2 linked regions of the Catenulispora sp. GP43 genome follow. The main gene of each other region encodes a partner of the protein of the gene in region 2 in a complex. Links are inferred from orthologs where the notes say so. Each region holds a gene or a part of one and is shown on either strand. Other genes may lie near its edges.

What was found.
Region 1: rplA (region 2) and ABH926_RS18320 share a complex: the UniProt entries of both Escherichia coli proteins name them as parts of the 50S ribosomal subunit. The link is inferred for Catenulispora sp. GP43 from one-to-one orthologs.

The regions. Positions count from the first base shown.
Region 1 is NZ_JBGCCT010000008.1:148,972-159,396, reverse strand. What follows is about bases 2,531-5,474. They hold ABH926_RS18320 (type B 50S ribosomal protein L31), read right to left. Parts: upstream 4,160-5,474; coding sequence 3,902-4,159; downstream 2,531-3,901. Other genes in these bases: ABH926_RS18315 (aldose epimerase family protein), read right to left, coding at 4,242-5,357; ABH926_RS18325 (hypothetical protein), read right to left, coding at 2,997-3,764; ABH926_RS18330 (GNAT family N-acetyltransferase), read right to left, coding at 2,531-2,923. In the rest of the region: ABH926_RS18345 (DUF4395 domain-containing protein), read right to left, coding at 90-536; ABH926_RS18340 (thioredoxin family protein), read left to right, coding at 634-1,080; ABH926_RS18335 (cation diffusion facilitator family transporter), read right to left, coding at 1,116-2,198; more of ABH926_RS18330, read right to left, coding at 2,297-2,530; ABH926_RS18310 (LacI family DNA-binding transcriptional regulator), read left to right, coding at 5,483-6,535; ABH926_RS18305 (ABC transporter permease), read right to left, coding at 6,721-7,743; ABH926_RS18300 (ABC transporter permease), read right to left, coding at 7,740-8,717; ABH926_RS18295 (sugar ABC transporter ATP-binding protein), read right to left, coding at 8,714-10,425.
Region 2 is NZ_JBGCCT010000005.1:95,156-105,379, forward strand. The notes cover bases 7,439-10,181. They hold rplA (50S ribosomal protein L1), read left to right. Parts: upstream 7,439-8,324; coding sequence 8,325-9,038; downstream 9,039-10,181. Other genes in these bases: ABH926_RS12515 (cell wall-binding repeat-containing protein), read left to right, coding at 7,439-7,600; rplK (50S ribosomal protein L11), read left to right, coding at 7,770-8,204; rplJ (50S ribosomal protein L10), read left to right, coding at 9,432-9,956; rplL (50S ribosomal protein L7/L12), read left to right, coding at 10,009-10,181. Also shown: ABH926_RS12480 (response regulator transcription factor), read right to left, coding at 1-52; ABH926_RS12485 (TetR/AcrR family transcriptional regulator), read left to right, coding at 274-930; ABH926_RS12490 (DHA2 family efflux MFS transporter permease subunit), read left to right, coding at 1,082-2,620; ABH926_RS12495 (pyridoxal phosphate-dependent aminotransferase), read right to left, coding at 2,735-3,982; preprotein translocase subunit SecE, read left to right, coding at 4,381-4,623; transcription termination/antitermination protein NusG, read left to right, coding at 4,671-5,417; more of ABH926_RS12515, read left to right, coding at 5,537-7,438; more of rplL, read left to right, coding at 10,182-10,224. UniProt on the Escherichia coli protein: One of the primary rRNA binding proteins, it binds very close to the 3'-end of the 23S rRNA. Forms part of the L1 stalk. It is often not seen in high-resolution crystal structures, but can be seen in cryo_EM and 3D reconstruction models.

The sequences.
Region 1 (10,425 bases), on a different replicon or contig from region 2:
GCCGTATGAATGAGCGGGCAGCTGACTTTGGTCAGGACCCTAGGGAAGCGGGCTCGGTATTGCAAACGTCGAGCAATAACCTTCAGGGCTCAGGCGCGGCGCACCCGGGCCAGCACCAGGTACATCTCGCAGCCGAGGCAGAACCCGAACGCCGCGTTGAGGAACGCCGCGGCCAACGCCAGCGCGGTGGCCGTCACACCCAGCACCGGCACCCCGGCCAGGTAGCCGACCGCCCCGACCGCCGCGAACACCAGGCCCACGCCCTGCGCGAACCGGGGCGGCGCCTCGTCCTCGAACGCCGTCGGCGGCCCGAGACGCGGCCGGACCACCCGCGCGAACAGCAGGCCGTAGGGGGCACGCCGCAGCCCGGCGAACGCCCCGATCGCGAAGACGAGCGCCTGGGCCGCCAGCAGCCAGCCGCTGCCGGTCGCGAGCACCACCAGGAGCACGACGGTGGTCAGCGTCGCGCCGAAACGCGGCGCGCGCACGTCGATGCCCCGGGCCGCCGCGGGCGAGGTGACCTGCGAGTTCGTCATCCGGCCACGGTAGGTCGGCGGCCGCGGCCCGGGAACGTGCGTCTCATGCACCGGACAAGGCAGGAATAACCCGCGAGACGGCGGCACTGTGTGCTGCATGGATCCCACGGGAGTGCTCGCGGCAGCCGGCGCGCTGGCCGCCGCCTCGGCCTTCGGACTGTGGCGCAAGCGCACGGACGGCACGGTGCGCACCCTCGCGGCCGAACAGCCGACCGCGGAGCACCTGACGGCCGCCGATCTGGGCATCGACCTCGACCCGCGGGCCACCCTGGTCCAGTTCTCCTCGAAGGTCTGCCAGTACTGCGGCCCGACCCGCCGCATCCTCAGCGAACTCGCCGAACACCACAGCGTGGCGTACCTGGACATCGACGCCGAGGAACGCCTCGACCTGGCACGGCGGCTGACGGTGCTGCGCACGCCGACGGTGCTGCTGCTCGACGGGGCCGGGCGCATAACGCACCGGGTGTCCGGGCCGCCTCGGCGGGGCGAGCTCGCGACGGCGGTCGGGGAGCTGGTCGACGCCGGTGATGGGGCGCCCGGGTAGGCCGGCGGCGCGACTGGCGGTTCCCTTTGCAGGACTCAGTGATCGTGCGGCCCGGTCCGATGTACCGGCCCGTGACTGTCCTCGCAGTGTCCCGAATCCTTCTCCGGCACCGTGTGCGAGATCTGCAGCACCTCGGCCTCGCCCTCGTCCTCGCCGAGGTGGTCGACCTGCAAGGTCGCGTGGCTGATGCCGTGCTCGGCGAGCAGCTTCCGCTGCATCACGCGCCGCACCTTGTGGCAGTCGCCGCCGGGGACGACCAACACGTGCGCGCTCAGCGCCGCCTGGCCCGAGGTGATCTCCCAGATGTGCAGGTCGTGGACCTCTATCACCTGCTCGACGGCAGCCAGCTGGTCGCCGACGGCGTCCGGGTCGATGCCGGCCGGCGCCGCTTCCAGGAAGATGCGGCCCGCGGCGGTCACCAGGCCCAGGCCGGCCTTGAGCATCAGCGCCACGACCACCAGGGTGGCGATCGCGTCGGCGCGGCCGTAGCCGGTCAGGACCACCACCAGGCCGGCGATCGCGGTGGCGATGAAGCCGTACAGGTCGGTCAGGATGTGCTGGAAGGCGCCCTCGACGTTCAGCGACGTGCGGTTCGCCTTGGAGATCGACCAGGCCGCGGCGATGTTCACCACCACCCCGACCAGTGCCGTGGCCAGGACCAGGCCGCCGGTCACCTCCGGCGGGTTGAGCAGCCGGCGGACCGCCTCGAAGGCCAGCACCGCCGAGAGCACCAGGAGTGTCACGCCGTTGGCCTGCGCCGATAGGATCTCGGCACGCTTCAGGCCGAACGTGTAGCCCCCGCGCGCCGGACGGGCCGCCAGGCGCATCGCGAACAGCGCCAGCAGGATCGAGCCGGCGTCGGTGAGCATGTGCGCGGCGTCGGAGATCAGCGCCAGCGAGTGCGCGACCAGCCCGATCACGATCTCGACCGCCATGAAGCCGAGGATCAGGCCCAGGCCGGTCAGCAGCCAGCGGCGGTCGGCGTCCACGGCCACGCCGTGGCTGTGCCCGGCGTGGCCGTGGCCGGAGTGGCCGTGCTCGACCGCACCGTGCTCGACCGTGCCCCGGCCGCCGGCGTGGCCGCCGTCGTGGTCGTGATCGTGGAGATGCTCAGACACTGAACTCCGCCCGGGTCGGGATGTCGAAGGTGACACCCGAAGTGAATCGCACTGTTGCGTACCAGGGCAAAGATGGCAACGACATCGGTTTCCATTGTCTACCGCCGGTAGATGAACCCCGCCAACGGCGCGTGCACCTTCCACCCCAGCGACTCGTACAGCGCCCGGCCCTCGACGGTCGCGCCGAGCACGCTCGTCGAGGCGCCCAGCTCGTCCGCCGCGTTGGCCAGCGCGTTCATCACCACCGAGCCCAGCCCGCGGCGCCGGTGCGCGGGCTCGGTCACGATCTGGTCCACGGTCCCGTGGTCCCCGACGTAGCCGTACTGGCCGCGCGCGGCGAGGTCGCCGTCGAAGGTGTGGATCCGCACGTAGGTCACGCCCTCCTTGGCCTCCGAGCTCAGCGTGTACCCATCTGGCAGCACGACGGCCGCCGGCGCCACGTCGGCCGCCATCAGCCAGCCCGGGTCGTCCTCGGTCCAGCCCGGGGGCAGCCACGGCGCCAGTTCGGAGGGCTCCACATGGCTCTTGATCCAGGTCAGCGGCTCGTCGATGGTCGCCGCCAGCTCCCGCACCGCGTCCTGGCTCGGATCCAGCAGCACATGGCGGCGCAGTTGGTTCGCCGCACCCACCTCGATCCGCAGCCCCCACGGCGTGACGACCGGAGCCGCGGTGCCCCGCGACACGCTCCAGCCCTCGGACCAGCGATGCGTCAGCTCGGCGGTCATACAGCCCTCCCGGTAATAATCGCTCTGGATTATTGAACCTTACCGAGAAGAACCGACAGCCGGAATCAGACGGCTACTGCAGGTCGCACTTCCCGTACTCCGACGATCCGGCGTCGTCGTGGCAGGTGAAGTTGGCGACCGGTCCCGGCGTCTGCGGCGTGGTGAGCGCAACGCCCCACGACGCCGTCGTACCTCCGCAGCCGACGTGCAGCGAGAACGACTCGGTGGTCGGCAAGGTGTACCAGTACCGCGAGGTGGATCCGTTGCCGATGCCCTGCCACGGCGAGTAGCCGGAGCCCTGGGACGCCTGCACCCAGACGCCCTCAACTGAATGCCCCGACACACACGAGATGGTGCCGCTGATCTGCAGCTGGCTGGGAGCCTTCGTGGTCGACGCCGGCGGAGGCGCCGCGGTGACGGTCGAGGCCGGCGGTTTCGGCACGGCCTTCGTCGACGGCGGCGCCGATGCCGGCGGCGAGGGGTTGCCCGCCGATCCCGACGGCGGCGGTGCCGCCACCGGCGCGGACGACGACGTCGAGGCCGTCGTGGCCGTGGTGGGCGTGGTCGGCGAGGGGGCTCCGGGTCGCGGCGACCAGGTCAACTGCGGCGGTTGCTGCGAGTACCCGCCGTCAGAGCCGGTGACGTAGCCCCCGGGGGTGCTGGTCGCCGCCGCCGCGCCGACCGTGCTCTTGCGGGGCTTCGAGGGGCCGCCGGCCACCGCCACCACCGACACGACCCCCACGGCCACCGCGACCACTGCCCCCGCGGCGATGGCGATCGTGCGCTTGCGCCCCGCCGCCGACGGATCAGCCGGCAGCGGGATCGTCTTCTTCTCCTCCATCGCACCCCTTCACCCGACCCGCCGAAGCGGGACACAAACCAGGATCGTTATACGCGACCCCGACTTCGGGTGCACTCCGAATCCTCAACGGGATTCTAGGTATAGCTGGGGTGGCTCGCATGACGAGCACCGGGACCTCAGTCCGCGCTGCTCCGCCGCTGGTAGCGCCGGTTGAAACGCTCGACGCGTCCGGCGGTGTCCACGACGCGGCTGTTGCCGGTGTAGAAGGGGTGGCTGGCCGAGGAGACCTCGACGTCGATGACCGGGTAGGTGCGGCCGTCCTCCCACTGGACGGTCTGCGCGCTCTCAGCGGTGGACCGGGACAGGAAGGCGTAACCGGCAGCCTGGTCGCGGAAGACGACCGGGCGGTATTCGGGGTGGATTCCGGGCTTCATGGTGTTCCTCCTGCGCTCTTCGCGTGGGTTGACAGTGCGATGAACGATCGGGCCCACCGTGCTCAACGCGATACGGGCTGAGTTATTCCGCGCGTGAGTCCGCCCGTGAGTCCGCGCCGCGAGGCGGCAGACAGCCCAACTCGTACACCGTCGTCGAGGTGAACACCCGCCCCGGCAGCAACACGGTCGAGGGGTAGTCGGGACGGTGCGGCGAGTCGGGGAAGTGCTGCGTCTCCAGCACGATGCCGCCGTACTGCTCATAGGGCCGCCCGCCCAACCCGGTCAGGCTGCCGTCGAGTTCGCCGGAGAGGTAGAGCTGAAGGCCCGGCTCGGTCGTCGCGATGCGCATGACGCGGCCGCTGGCGGGATCGTGCAGGGTGGCGACCGGACGCGGCCGGGTCGTGCGTCCGCCGCGCAGCACGAAGCAGTGGTCGTATCCGCCGGCGGCCTGGAGTTGCGGGTGCGGGTCGGCCAGGCGCGCGCCGACCGGCGCCGGGGTGCGGAAGTCGAAGGGCGTGCCGGCGACCGGGGCGGCTCCGTCGAGCGGGATCAGGGCCTCGTCGACCGGCAGGAAGCCGTCGGCGGCGACGGTGAGTTCGTGGTCCAGGACGTGTCCGACGCCTTCGCCGGCGAGGTTGAAGCGGGCGTGGTTGGACAGGTTCAGGACGGTGGGGGCGGTCGTCTCGGCGCGGTAGTCCAGGGTGAGGCGGCCGGCCGCCAGGGTGTAGCGGACGCTGACGGTCACCTCGCCGGGGAAGCCCTCCTCCCCGTCGGGGCTCACACGGGTGAGGGTGAGCGCGGTGCCGCCGTCCGTCTCGGTGACGCCGTCGGGCGCGCTCCACTGGCGCGCGCCGAAGCCGGGGGTGCCGCCGTGCAGGGTGTTGGGGCGCGGGCCGTCGTTGAGCGGGAGGCGGATCTCGCGGCCGTCGAGGGTGAACGTGCCGCCGGCGATGCGGTTGGCGTAGCGTCCGACGACACAGCCGAAGTAGGCGGCGCGTTCCAGATAGTCGGAGATGTCGTCGAAGCCGAGGACGACGTTCGCCGGTTCGCCGTCACGATCCGGCGTCGTGAGTTCCTGCAGGGTGGCGCCGTAGGACAGGATCGTGGCCTGGAGTCCGGAGGAGTCGGTCAGATGCCAGCTGTCGACCGCGGTGCCGTCGGGCAGGGTGCCGAAAGGTCGGAGGGCTGAAGATCGCAAGGGGCTGCTCCTCGGTGCCGGTGGGGGTGAATCAGAAGCTTGTGAAGATTGTCAGGAAATGAGCTATTCTAACGTTGGAACACTGACATCAGATCACATCGGCTGGACGGAGCGCTGAGGCGACGATGGATGGGGCGAGGAGTGTCCCGAACGGCGCCGGACCCGCGCCGCGGCTGAAGGACGTCGCCGAGGCCGCCGGCGTCTCGGTGAAGACGGTGTCCAACGTGGTCAACGGCACGGTGCACGTGGCCGCCGCGACCCGGGAGAAGGTGCAGGCCGCGATCGACGCGCTGGGCTACCACCCCAACGTGGCGGCCCGCAAACTGCGCACCGGCCGCAGCGGGGTGATAGCGCTGGCCTTCCCCGAGCTGCCCTCCCCGTACTTCGCGGAGCTGGCGGTCGAGGTGATCGCCGCGGCCCGCCGGCACGGCGTCACGGTCCTGATGGACGACACCGCCGGCGACCCGCGCGCCGAGCTGCGCATCGCCAGCGGCCTGGGCGACCCGATGATCGACGGCGTGATCCTCAGCCCGCTGGGCCTGGACCAGCACGAACTGGCCGCGCGCGAGCGCCAGATCCCGCTGGTCCTGCTCGGCGAGGCCGACCTGGGCCTGGTCTGCGACCACGTGCACATCGACAACGTGGCCGCCGCGCGCGAGGCGGTGGCGCATCTGATAGCCGCCGGGCGGCGCCGCGTCGCCGCGATCGGCTGGCAGGACCCGAGCCCGCGCGCCACCGCCCAGCAGCGCATGGCCGGCTACCGCCAGGCCCTGGCCGAGGCCGGCCTGCCGGCCGAACCGGCGCTGTGCCCGCCGGTGCGCGCCTACTTCCGGCCCGACGGCGCGGCCGCCATGCGCCGGCTGCTGAAGCTGCCCGAGCGGCCCGACGCGGTGTTCTGCTTCAACGACCTGATGGCCCTGGGGGCGCTGCGCGCGATCCACGAGGCCGGGCTGCGGGTGCCGCACGACATCGCGCTGGTCGGCTTCGACGATGTCGAGGAGGCCGAGTACGCGATCCCGTCGCTGACGACGGTGGCGCCGGACAAGACCGGCATCGCCGAGGCCGCGGTGGACGCGCTGCTGCAGCGGATCGCGGACGGGTACGGCGAGCCCGGGCGGCTGATTCAGCCGGGGCACCGGTTGGTGGTTCGGGAGAGCAGCGGGGAGCTGCGGGAGTAGCGGAGGCGCCGCGGCGCGCGGGGGCCGGGGCGGCGGTTGCGGGTTCTGCGATGCTTCAGCCGGCGCCGGGCAGCGCGGACCCGCAGCCGGCGCCTCCTGCGCCACGCACGCCACGCACGCCACGCACGCCGAGGCCGCCGGGCACGCCCCGCCCGACGGCCCGGCGCCGCGGCCGTCCGCAGCGGTCATCGCCGCCGCGAACGCTCGAGCAGCGCCTGCGCCAGCACCACCACGGCCAGGAACGCGCCGTTCACCGCGTCCGTCATCGCCGATCCGTACTGGGACAGGTACCGGTCGATCAGGTGGTGGATCACCGCCAGCAGCAGCACGCCGCAGACGGTTCCGCCGATGGTGCCGTAGCCGCCGGTCAGCAGCGTGCCGCCGATCACCACCGCGGCGATGGCGGTCAGCTCGTAGCCGACGCCGATCGTGGTCACGCCGGAGCCCAGCCGTGCGCCGCCCAACGCCCCCGCGGCGCCGGCCAGGGTGCCGGACAGCAGGTAGACCAGCACTTTCGCCCGCGCCACCGGCAGGCCGAGCAGGACTGCGGAGTCCTGGTTGCCGCCGATGGCGGTCAGGGTCGCGCCGTAGCCGGTGCGCTCCATCAGGACCCAGCCGGCCGCGAACAAGACCGCCACGATGCCCACCGGTACCCACGTCCCGGCGCCCAGGTGCCGGAACCAGGAGCCGGCCGGCACCAGGTACGTCGTCGACCCCTGATTCGTCAGCGCCTGCAGCAGTCCGCGCGCGCCGAGCAGTCCGGCCAGCGTGACGATGAACGGCGCCATCCCCCCGTAGGCGACCAGCAGCCCCTGCACCGCGCCCCAGGCCGCGCACACCGCCAGCGGCAGCACGATCGCCAGCCACGGCCCGTGCGCCGAGCCGCGCGCCGCCAGCACTCCCCCGAGCGCGTACAGCGAGCCGACCGACAGGTCGATGCCGCCGGTGGTGATGACGAACGTCATCCCGAGGGCGAGCAGCCACACGAAGGCGTTGTTGCCCAGGATGGTGCTCACGTCCGACCACGACGCGTCCGACGGCGAGGCGGCCGTCGCGGCCGCGCACACCGCCACCAGCACCACCAGCGGCCCGCGCCGCTCCGCGCGCCGGATCCAGCGCTCGCGCGGCGTCTCCAGCAGTCCTTCGGCGCCCTCGCGCGGCGGCGGCGCCGGGACCGGGGCCAACGTCCGCGGTGTGCGCACGCTCATCGCGTCCCCCGTTCCCTGGACACGTAGACGGCCAGGCAGATCAGCACGGCCTCGACGATCTGCGTGGTGGAGGTCGGCACGTTGTGCTGGATCAGCACCGCCGAGGCCAGCTGCATGAACATCGCCCCGGCCACGGTGCCCAGCACCCGGACCCGGCCGCCGGCCAGCGGGGTGCCGCCGACCACCACCGCGGTGATCGCGCTCAGTTCCATGTTCAGTCCCTGGTTGGCCGGGTCGGCCTCGGCGCCGTGGCCGACGATGAGCACGCCGGCCAGCGCGGAGAGCACCCCGGAGAGCACGTAGACGGTGACCAGCACGCGGCGCACCGGCAGCCCGGCCAGCAGGCTGGCGCGCTTGTTGTCGCCGATCGCGACCAGCTGGCGGCCGAAGGTGGTGCGGCGCACGGTGTAGGCCACGGCGCCGGTGGCCGCCAGCGCGATCCACGCCATCAGCGGCACCCCGGCCACGTTCTGCTCGCCGAGGTTCAGGATCGTGGTGTCCGCGACCGGCTTGGCGGCGGCGCCGTTGAGCAGTTCGGCCAGGCCGCGCAGGCCGATCATCAACGACAGCGTGGCCACGATCGGCTGCACCCCGGCGAAGGCCACCATCGAGCCGCCGACCGCGCCGGCGGCCGCGCCGAGCAGCAGGGCCAGCACGATCGCCGGGGCCGGACCGTAGCCGATGTACAGCGGGATGATCGAGGCGGCCAGCGCGATGGTCGCGCCGACCGACAGGTCCACGCCCTCGGTGCCGATCACCAGCGCCATGCCCAGGGCGACGAGCACGGTCGGGGCGGCCTGGAACAGCTGCACGCGCCAGTTCGACGCCGACATGAAGTCGGTGTTCATCGCGGTCGCGACGGCGATCAGCACCGCCAGGGCCGCGTAGACGCCGTAACGCTGCGCCAGGTCCAGGACGCGGTCGCGGGTGCCGGCGCCCGCGCCGTCGACGGGTTCGATGACGGCCGCGGTCATGCCGGGTCCTCCTCGCGGGGGTGTTCGGGCTCCGGGTGCCCCGGAGCGATGGACTCGGCTCCCTCACCGGCCAGGGCCCGCATCAGGTTCGGGGCGGTGACCTCGGCGCGGTCCAGGCGCGCCGCCACCGATCCGGTGTGCAGCACCACCACCCGGTCCGAGCCCTCGATCAGCTCGTCGAGCTCGGAGGAGATCAGCAGCACCCCGACCCCTTCGGCGGCGAGCTGGTCGATGATGGTCTGCACCTCGGCCTTGGCCCCGACGTCGATGCCGCGCGTGGGCTCGTCCAGCAGCAGCACCTTGGGGTTCAGGCACATCCAGCGGGCCAGCAGCACCTTCTGCTGGTTGCCGCCGGACAGGTCCTGCACCTTCTGCTCGGGACTGGAGGCCTTGATCCGCAGCCGGGTCATGAAGAACTCGACGATCCGGTCCTGCCGGGCGGTGGAGACGATGCCGGCCCGGGACAGCCGCGGCAGCGCGGCCAGCACGATGTTCTCCCGGACCGACAGGCCCGGGATGACGCCCTCGGCCTTGCGGTCCTCGGCCAGCATCGCGATCCCGGCGCGCACCGCGGCCTTTGGGCTGCGGCGGCGGATCCGCCGGCCGCCCACGGAGACCGTGCCGGCGGCCGGATGCGCGCCGATCACCGCCTGCGCGGTCTCGCTGCGGCCGGCGCCGAGCAGGCCGGCCAGGCCGACCACTTCGCCGGCGGCGACGTCGAGGCTGACGTCGCGCAGGCGGTGGCGGTCGGTCAGGCCGCTGATGCTCAGTGCGGGGCGGTCGGCGGCTGCTGCCGCGGCGAGTGGTCCCGCCTCGGATCCGGAACTGAATCCGGCGCCCGATCCGGCGTTCATTCCCGCACCGCCGGGGCCGCCCGCCTGACGGTCCCGGCGCGCCGCCGGAAGCGGAAGCAGATCCTTCAGGGCCGCGTCGTCCGGCGCCGGCCGCCGCTGTGCCTTGTCCGGAGCGAACGCCGTGACCCGGCCGTCGTGCGCGGCCAGCAGCGCGCGGCCGAGCATGAGCGCGACCAGCTCGGTGCGCGGCAGCCCGGCCATCGCGCCGCTGTGCACGGTCCGGCCGTCGCGCAGCACCGTGACCCGGTCGCAGATCTCGTACAGCTCGTCCAGCCGGTGGCTGACGAACACCACCGCCGCGCCCTGCTCCCGCAGGGTCCTGATGACCCCGAACAGGGTCTGGACCTCGCGGGGCTCCAGGCTGGAGGTCGGCTCGTCCATGATCACCACGCGGGCGTCGGTGCGGACCGCCCGGGCCAGCGCGACCATCTGCCGGGCGCCCAGGCCCAGGGTGTGCACCGGTGCGGTGACGTCGACGCGTACCCCGTAGCGCACCAGGATCTCGGTGGCCATGCGGTTCATCGCGCGCACGTCGACCAGGCCGAACCTGCGCGGCTCGCGGCCCAGGAACAGGTTCCGGGCCACCGACATCATCGGCACCAGGTTCACTTCCTGGTAGATCGTCGAGATGCCGGCGGCCTGCGCCTCCAGCGGCGTGCGGAAGGTCCGTTCGGTCCCGTGCAGCGCGACCACCCCGTCGTCGGGACGGTACACGCCGGTGAGCAGTTTGATCAGGGTGGACTTCCCGGCGCCGTTCTCCCCCATCAGGGCGTGCACCTCGCCGGGGCGCACCAGCAGGTCCGCGCCGCGCAGGGCGTGGACGCCGCCGAAGCTCTTGACCACCTGCCGGGCCT
Region 2 (10,224 bases):
GGCTGGAGGCGAGCACGGCGCGGATGCCGGGCTCGTCGTCGACGACGAGGATCTCGGAGGTGCTCTGGGTGTTCTGAACGCTCTGCGCGCCGGCGGCACCGGCGGGACCAGCGAGAAAGGGCGTGGGAGAGCTCACGGCGACCACTATCCGTGGGGTCGATGAGGAACGTCTGAGAAACTTTCAGGAGAATTCTGAGAGGTTTCGGTCCTCCCCGCCAGGGTTCCCGCGCCCGGGGCTTGCGAGCTAAGTTAGTGAGTGATAACTTACTTCACATGACCCGCATGAGTGCCGAAGAGCGCCGCGACCAAGTGGTGCGTGCCGCCGTCGCCGAGTTCTCGGTGCGCGGCCTGGAAGGGACCTCGACCTCCGACATCGCCAAGCGCGTCGGGGTGTCGCAGCCCTACCTGTTCCGGCTGTTCCCGACCAAGCGCGACCTGTTCATCGCCGCCGTCGAGTACGGCGCGTCGCTGGTCCGGGACGTCTTCACCAAGGCGGCCGACGGCAAGTACGGGCACGCGGCGCTCGCCGCCATGGGCGATGCCTACCAGGACCTGCTCATGGCGGACCGCGAGGTGCTGAACATGCAGCTCCAGCAGTTCGCCGCGTGTCACGACCCCGAGGTCCAGGCGGCCGTGCGCAAAGCGATGCAGGGCCTGTGGCAGCACATGGACAACCTCTCGGGCGCCCCGGTCGGGATCCGCGTGGACTTCCTGGCCAAGGGCATGCTCTGCAACGTGATCGCCGCGATGGGCCGCGACGACAGCGACGATCCGGAGTGGCAGCCGATCCTCGCGGTGCTGCGCGACGACACCGCGGAGGCCGCCGCGGACGCCGCGGACCTCGACGCCGCGGCGGCCGAGAAGCATTCGCCCGGCAGCCCGGCCGAGCCGAAGTACGCGAACTACGTCGAGAAGGCGTTCACCGACTGACCTGACCGGTCCGGACGCCGTCCGAAAACCCCACAGCACCTTTTCGCAGCATCCTTCTGTCCCGACAAGTTAGTGACTGATTACTACCTTCTGTAGTTAGTGATTGCTAACTACTCAAACCGCCCTCATCACGAACCAGGGGAGTACCACGATGAGCACCGAGACCATCGACCGGCCGGGGGGCCGGACGGCGGACGGCCTGCGGGCCGCCACCATCGGCCACCCGGTCCGCACCTTCCTGATCACCTCCGCCGCGATGTTCATGGCCCAGCTGGACAACCTCGTGGTCAGCATCGCGCTGCCCTCGATCCGGCAGTCCCTGCACGCCGGCCTGTCCGGCCTGCAGTGGACGGTCTCGGCCTACACCCTCACCTTCGCCGTCTTCCTGCTGACCGGCTCCACGCTCGGCGACCGTTTCGGCCGCCGGACCCTGTTCGTCGCCGGCCTCGCGGTCTTCACCGGCGCCTCCGTGGTCTCGGCGCTGGCGCCGAACATCGGGGTGCTGATCGCGGCGCGTGCCGTGCAGGGCCTGGGCGGCGCGGTGATCGTGCCGCTGAGCCTGACGCTGCTGTCGGCGAGTGTGCGTCCTGAGAAGCGCGGCGCCGCGGTCGGCGCCTGGGGGGCCATCGGCGGGCTCGCCGTGGCGCTCGGGCCGGTGATCGGCGGGGCCGTGGTGGAGGCCGCCTCGTGGCAGTGGATCTTCTGGGTGAACGTGCCGCTGGGCGTCGTGCTGCTGCCGCTGGCCTGGTTCGGCCTCACCGAGAGCCGCGGCCCGGTGCGCCGGCTGGACGTGGTCGGGACCGGGCTGGCCACCGGCGGGCTGCTGGGTGTGGTGCTGGGCCTGATCCGGGGCGGGGACGTCGGCTGGACCAACTCGCTGGTGCTGACCGGGTTCGTCGTCGGCGCCGTCATGCTGGCCGGCTTCGTGGTCTGGGAGCTGCGCACCGACGCGCCGATGGTGCCGATGCACCTGTTCCGCGGCCGGAGCTTCCCGCTGATCAACCTCAGCGCCCTGCTGATGTCCTTCGGGATGTTCGGTTCGGTCTTCTTCCTCTCGCAGGTGTTCCAGACCGTCTTCGGCGACTCGCCGCTGGCCTCCGGGGTGCGGGTGCTGCCCTGGACCGGCATGCCGATGCTGGTGGCCCCGATCGCCGGCATCCTGTCCGACAAGATCGGCGGCAAGTGGATCGTCACGGTGGGCCTGGGCCTGCAGGCGGTGGCGCTGGGCTGGATCGCGGCGGTCAGCACGGCCACGGTGGCCTACACCGCGCTGCTGCCGGCCTTCATCCTCGGCGGCACCGGCATGGCGATGTTCTTCGCGCCGATCGCGAACCTGGTGCTCGGCTCGGTGCGGCGCGACCAGGAGGGCATCGCCTCCGGCATCAACAACGCGCTGCGGGAGTTCGGCGGCGTGCTGGGCATCGCGGTGATGGGCGCGGTGTTCTCCGCGAACGGCGGCTACGGCCCGACCGCGACCAAGTCCGCCGGCCAGCACTTCGTGGACGGCATGGTCCCGGCGGTCTACACCGGCGCGGCGATCCTGGCGGTGGCGACGCTGGCGATGTGGCTGGTGCCGAACCGGCGCCCGGCCGCCGGCGCCTCACCGGCCGGGGACGGCGCCTCCGAGCAGAGCGCCGGCGACCCGGCGGAGGGACGTCGGCATCAGGAGGCTGCCACCGCGACGGCATAGGTCGCAGAACAGCGTGATATCCGATCAGCGCGGACATCCGAGACGGTGATCGGACACACGGAAGGCCCCGGCTCGCCGCCGGGGCCTTCGACGTCATGCGGTCCGTCGGACGGTTCAGCGCGCTTCGCCGAGCAGCTTCTGCAGCCGCGACACGCCCTCGACCAGGTCGGCGTCGCTCAGCGCGTAGGACAGCCGCAGGTAGCCGGGGGTCCCGAAGGCCTCCCCGGGCACCACGGCGACCTCGGCCTCGTCCAGGATGAGCGAGGCCAGTTCGGCCGAGCTGGCCGGCCGCTGGCCGCGGATCTCCTTGCCGAGCAGCTCCTTGACCGAGGGGTACACGTAGAACGCGCCCTCGGGCTCCGGGCACACCACGCCGGGGATCTCGTTCAGCATCCGCACCATGGTCTGCCGGCGGCGGTCGAAGGCCAGCTTCATCTCGCTGACCGCCTCCAGGTCCCCGGACACCGCGGCCAGCGCGGCGATCTGGGCCACGTTGGAGACGTTGGAGGTGGCGTGCGACTGCAGGTTGGTGGCGGCCTTCACCACGTCGGCCGGGCCGATCAGCCACCCGACCCGCCAGCCGGTCATCGCGTAGGTCTTGGCCACGCCGTTGACGATCACCGTCTGCTCGGCGAGCTCCGGCACCGCCTTCAGGATCGAGGTGAAGCGCGCGTCGCCGTAGACCAGGTGCTCGTAGATCTCGTCGGTGAGCACCCACAGGCCGTGCTCCAGGGCCCAGCGGCCGATCGCCTCGACCTGCTCGGGGCTGTAGACCGCGCCGGTGGGGTTGGAGGGCGAGACGAAAAGCAGCACCTTGGTGCGCTCGGTCCGGGCCGCCTCCAGCTGCTCCACCGAGGCCAGGTAGCCGGTGGTCTCGTCGGTCACCACGTCCACCGGGACGCCGCCGGCCAGCTGGATGGCCTCGGGGTAGGTGGTCCAGTACGGGGCCGGCACGATGACCTCGTCACCGGGGTCCAGCAACGTCGCGAAGGCGTTGTAGATGGCCTGCTTGCCGCCGTTGGTGACCACGACCTGGTTCGCCGAGACCGACACGCCGGAGTCGCGCAGCGTCTTGTGCGCGATCGCCTCCTTCAGCTCCGGCAGCCCCCCGGCCGGCGTGTACTTGTGGTACTTCGGGTTCTGAGCCGCCTTCACGGCCGCCTCGACGATGTACGCCGGGGTCGGGAAGTCGGGCTCTCCGGCGCCGAAGCCGACCACCGGACGGCCGGCGGCCTTGAGGGCCTTGGCCTTCGCGTCCACGGCCAGGGTCGCGGACTCGGCAATGGCACCGACGCGCCGGGAGACCCTGGTGGCAGGGCCTTGGCGGGACGGGGAGGGAGTTGAGGCTGTGGAGGCTGTCATGCCCCCATCGTCCCACCGCCAGGGCGGCGATCGGGGTGGTGTTCCACGAAAGGAGACGGCCCGGAGGCGGCCGTACGCCCCGTTGAGCGGAACCCGTTCGCAATCGGGGACGCGCTTCCCGTACACTCTCGATCGGCGGATTCCCCTTCCCCACCTCGGCGAGGTAGGTTTGTGGAGCACGCTTAGGCAAAGGGTCGTAGCTCAACTGGCAGAGCACCGGTCTCCAAAACCGGGGGTTGGGGGTTCAAGTCCCTCCGGCCCTGCTTAGGCGCCCAGGAAAGCCCGGTATAGGGCTTTCCTGGGCGCGAAGCGTGTTCGCGGCGAGACCCGCCGCGCAACTTGCCACTTTCACCGAATGTGATGAGGACCAGGTGACCGAGACGAGCTCGACCTCCGCGATGTCGAAGCCGGACCGCGGCCGTGGTGGCGACCGCCGCCCCGAGCGCCGCCGGTCCCCGCTGGGCCGCCTGGGCCTGTTCTACCGGCAGATCATCGCCGAACTGCGCAAGGTGGTGTGGCCGACCCGCAACGAACTGGTCACCTACACCACGGTGGTCATCGTGTTCGTCGCGATCGTCGTCGCGATCGTGGCTACGCTGGACTACGGGTTCAGCAAACTGGTGATGTGGGTGTTCGGCTGAGCCGCCGTACCGACATAGCACCCCGAGCGAAGGAAGTATGAGCGACCGTGTCTGAGACGTACGGAGACCTCGAAGAGGCGACTGTTCTCGTGGAGAACGACGACGAGGCCGTCGAGGCGGAGGTCGCCACCGGTGAGCCCGATCAGGACGCGGCTGAGCAGGCCGAGGGTGAGACCGGCAGCGGGGCCGCGCCGGGCAGCCCGGAGGCGATCGAGGAGTTCCGCGACGCGCTGCGCCGCGCGCCCGGCGAGTGGTACGTGATCCACAGCTACGCCGGCTACGAGAACCGGGTGAAGCAGAACCTCGAGACCCGCATGACCACCCTGAACATGGAGGAGTTCATCTTCCAGGTCGAGGTGCCCATGGAGGAGGTCGTCGAGATCAAGGGCGGCCAGCGCAAGCGGGTCAAGCGCAACAAGTTCCCCGGCTACGTGCTGGTCCGGATGGACCTGACCAACGAGTCCTGGGGCGTGGTGCGCAACACCCCGGGCGTGACCGGCTTCGTCGGCAACGCCCACGAGCCGTACCCGCTGACCCTGGACGAGGTCGTGAAGATCCTGCTCGAGGAGCAGCCCGAGGAGGTCAGCGGCAAGCAGAAGGCGCCGGCCGAGGTCAAGGTGCTGGACTTCGAGGTCGGGGACTCGGTCACCGTCATCGACGGCCCGTTCGCCACGCTGCAGGCCACGATCAACGAGATCAACGCCGACTCGCAGAAGGTCAAGGGCCTGGTGGAGATCTTCGGCCGGGAGACCCCGGTGGAGCTGAGCTTCAACCAGATCCAGAAGAACAGCTGAGGTCCGGCTCCGCCAAACGGATGACCGATTCTCATGCTGCTTTCGCAGGCAGCTGACAGGGCGCTCCCCATACGGTGGAGCGCCCTTAACGTTCCCTGAAGATTCCGTGGGGGGATCTCGTGTCATTCCGCATGTCCAGGCGGCTGTCCGCGGCCGCCGTCGTGTCCGCCTCGCTGGTCGCGCTGGCGCTCGCGCCGCAGGCCGGCGCCACCGTCGGCGGCGTCCCGGCGCACAGCCCGCTGACCATCAGCCACACCAACGGCTCCCTGGAGACGGTCGGCGGGGGGAGCACCTCGGTGCCCTGGGCCGGCACCGACGTCTCCTGGTCGCCCGACGGCAGCAAGTACGCCTTCAGCGCCAACGGCCAGATCTACACCGCGAACGCCGACGGCTCCAGCCTGAAGGCGGTGGCCCGGCTGGCCGCCGCCGACGCCCAGCCGGTCTGGACCTACGGCGGCGAGCTGCTGGTCTTCGCCGGCTGGGACCCGGCCGCGGGCGGCGCCTCCGGCCCGACCCAGCTGATGGCAACCTGGTCCAACGGCTCGGCCGCCGGCAACGGCACGCCGGTGTCCTGGCCGCTGCCGAAGGCCTCGAGCCCGGCGGCCGCCGACTCGGCCCCGGACTTCGGCGGCGACACCCTGGCCTTCGCCCGGTCCCAGAACGGGTCCTCGGCCGGGATCTGGGTCCGCGACGAGACCGGGGACTTCGTCCCGTACCAGGTCGCGGCCACCGGCACCGCGCCGAGCGTGTCCCCGGACGGCAAGACGGTCGCGTTCGTGCAGGCCGACAAGGACAACGTGCCGCAGATCTGGACCGTCCCGGCCGCGGCGCCCTCCGGCGGGCTGGCCACGCCGGTCCAGCAGACCTTCGCCGCCACCGGGGTCAAGGTCGCCAACCCGGTGTTCTCCCCGGACGGCAAGACGATCGCCTTCGACGAGACCTCGGCCGGCACCAGCCAGGTGCGCTGGGTCGCGCTGAACACCGACCCGAAGGCCACGGCCAACGCCGAGACCACGATCTCCGTCTCGGGCGCGCTGAGCGGCGGCGAGCACCTGTCCTACCGGACCGAGTTCGCCAAGCCGGTGGTGCGGCTGGCCGGCGCGGACCGCCTGGGCACCGCGACCGCCGTGTCGCAGGAGGGGTGGCGGAACAACGGCGACACCGCCGATGTGAGCCGTTCGCAGGCCGACGTCGCCGTCCTGTCGCGCGACGACCTGCCGGCCGACGCGCTGGCCGGCTCGGCGCTGGCCGCGCGGAAGAACGGTCCGCTGCTGCTGACCAAGAGCGGATCGCTGTCGCCGCAGGCCGCCGCCGAGCTCAAGCGCATCTTGCACCCGGGCGCCACCGTCTACCTGCTGGGCGGCACGCAGGCGCTGTCCCCGGCGGTCGAAGCGGCCGTGCACGCGCTGGGCTTCAGCCCGGCGCGGATCGCCGGCAGCACCCGGTACGACACCGCGGTGCGGATCGCCGACACCATGACCGCCAAGCCCAGCGAGATCCTGCTGGCCACCGGCCAGGACTTCGCCGACGCGCTGTCCGCGGGCGCCGCGGCCGGCGCGAACTACGGCTCGGTGGTGGTGCTCACCGACGACACCAGGATGCCGACCGAGACGGCCGCGTACCTGCACCACTTCGGGACCGACTTCGGGCCGAGCTCCAGCATCTTCCTGGCCGCGGTCGGCGGCCAGGCGCTGAAGGCGCTGGACTCCACGCAGCAGGGCTACTGGCGCCTGCCGCTGGTCGGCAACGACCGGTATCAGACCTCGTTCAAGGTGGCGAACACGTTCTTCCCGGCGCTGGACGCCGTCGGCGTGGCCACCGGCGCGGCCTGGCCCGACGCGCTCTCCGGCGGGGCGGCGATGGGCACCCAGGGCGGTCCGCTGCTGCTGGTGAACCCGGCGACCGGGCTCTCCGGCCAGGACATCGCGCTGTTGGACGCGAACCGGGGCGAGCTGTACTCCGGCTTCGTCTTCGGCGGGACCGTGGCGGTGCCGGCCGGTATCGACAGGCAGCTGGCGCAGGCGATCGCCGGCCCGCTGGGCGCCGTCGACGGCAGCGGGCACCGGCTGGCCGCCGCGTCGGCGGACGGGGCCGCCGGGACGCTGTCGCCGCGGGACGCGGCGGGGCTGCGGTCGGCGCTGCCGGGCGGCGGGGCGTTGAAGCTGACGCCGAGCCGGCCGTAGTTCCTCCGGTCCGAGGCCCCCGCACCGGTGCTGACCGGGGCGGGGGCCTCGTCCTGTCCGGGGCATACCGGCCGGTCCGGTAAGCTTGACGGCTGTTGCCCATGGCAACGTGTCTCCGCCGTGCCCTTGGTAGGGGTTATCGGCGACGTCTACAGAAACGAGTTCGGGAATGCCTCCCAAGAAGAAGCTCACCGCGGTCATCAAGCTCCAGATCAAGGCCGGTATGGCGAACCCGGCCCCGCCCGTCGGCCCGGCTCTGGGCCAGCACGGCGTGAACATCATGGAGTTCTGCAAGCAGTACAACGCGGCCACCGAGGCCCAGCGCGGCCAGGTCGTCCCGGTCGAGATCTCGGTGTTCGAGGACCGCTCCTTCACCTTCATCACCAAGACCCCGCCGGCCGCGAAGCTGATCCTGAAGGCCGCGGGCATCGAGAAGGGCTCGGGCGTCCCGCAGAAGGACAAGGTCGCGACGCTGACCCAGGCCCAGGTCCGGGAGATCGCCGAGACCAAGATGCCGGACCTGAACGCCAACGACGTCGAGGCCGCGATGAAGATCATCGCCGGCACCGCGCGCTCGATGGGCGTCATCGTCTCGGACAGCTGAGCCTTCCGGCTCGGCGGCTCAGCCGGTCGTACGGCCGGCCGAGCCCGCGTCACCAGCAGTAGTGGCAGAGCCGCGCGCGGCTCGTGAAGACCACATCTCACCAGCTCAAGGAGAGCAGCAATGAAGCGCAGCAAGGGCTACCGCAACGCCGCGGCGAAGATCGACGCCGACGAGGTCTACACCCCGCTGGCGGCCATCCGCCTGACCAAGGAGACCTCGGTCACCAAGTTCGACAGCTCCGTCGAGGTCTCGATGCGCCTGGGCATCGACCCCCGCAAGGCCGACCAGATGGTCCGCTCCACGATCGTGCTCCCGCACGGCACCGGCAAGACCGCCCGCGTGCTGGTCTTCGCCCAGGGCGACAAGGCCGAGCAGGCCCGCGAGGCCGGCGCCGACATCGTCGGCTCCGACGAGCTGATCGACGAGGTCGCCAAGGGCCGCCTGGACTTCGACGCGGTCGTGGCGACCCCGGACCTGATGGGCAAGGTCGGCCGCCTGGGCCGGGTGCTCGGCCCGCGTTCGCTGATGCCGAACCCGAAGACCGGCACCGTCACCGCCGACGTGGTCAAGGCCGTCAACGACATCAAGGGCGGCAAGATCGAGTTCCGCGCCGACCGCCACTCGAACCTGAACTTCATCATCGGCAAGGTGTCCTTCTCCGAGCAGCAGCTCGCCGAGAACTACGCCGCCGCCCTGGAGGAGGTGCTCCGCGTGAAGCCGAGCGCCGCCAAGGGCCGCTACCTGAAGAAGATCACGTTCGCCACGACCATGGGCCCCGGCATCCAGGTCGACGCCAACCGCGTGCGCAACGTCGCGACCGACGACGAGGCGTGAGTTCCGGCCGGTAGGCCGTGACGACCGGGCCCCTGTTCCTTCGGGACGGGGGCCTTCGGCGTGTCCGGGGCCGGAGGAGGGCTAGCCCCTAAGGGTCGGCGCGGGTGCTGTTCCCGCATCAGTGCCGCGCTTCCGGCCGCCGCCGTAACGCGGTCAGAACCACCCCCACCCCCGTGCTAATCTTGACGCAGCCGAAGACCGCTGGTCGCTGCTCCGAGCCGAACGGCCCGGACCAGTCGAAGGCCTCCTCACGGAGCGACCCGCCGAGGCGCGATTAGTGAAGCAGTTGCCGCCCCTGGGGGCGGGGTACCGACTCGTGACGCCCGCGCTGACGCGCCGGGCGTTTTTTGTTTGAGGCTGGAGTCGGCTCTGACACCCCGGAAGGAGGCCCGTATGGCGAGGCCTGACAAGGCGGCTGCGGTCGCCGAGATCGCGGATCACTTCCGCGGCTCGAACGCCGCCGTGCTGACCGAGTACCGCGGGCTCACTGTCGCGCAGCTGAAGGAGCTTCGGCGCGCGCTCGGTGCGACCACGGACTACGCCGTGGTGAAGAACACGCTGACCAAGGTCGCTGCTCGCGAGGCCGGTATTGACGGTCTGGACGAGTCGGCGCTGAAGGGTCCCTCGGCCATCGCCTTCATCAAGGGCGACCCGGTCGAGGCTGCCAAGGGTCTTCGTGACTTCGCCAAGGCGAACCCCCTTCTGGTGATCAAGGGCGGGGTGATGGAGGGCAAGACCCTCACCCCGGCCGACATCACCAAGCTCGCGGACCTTGAGTCCCGCGAGGTTCTGCTGGCCAAGGCGGCCGGCGCGATGAAGGCGTCCCTCGCGAACGCGGCGGCGCTCTTCCAGGCTCCTTTGTCGAAGGCCGTCCGCACCGTGGACGCGCTGTCGGCCAAGAAGTCCGCCGACGCCTGATAGGCACCCGGCAAAACCTAGCTAGAACTCACTTAGAGAAAGGACGCCTATCATGGCGAAGCTCAGCAACGACGAGCTGCTCGAGGCTTTCAAGGAGATGACGCTGATCGAGCTCTCCGAGTTCGTGAAGCTGTTCGAGGACACCTTCGACGTCGTGGCCGCCGCCCCGGTCGCCGTCGCCGGCCCGGCCGGCCCGGCCGCCGCCGCCGAGGCCCCGGCCGAGCAGGACGAGTTCGACGTCATCCTCGAGGGTGCCGGCGAGAAGAAG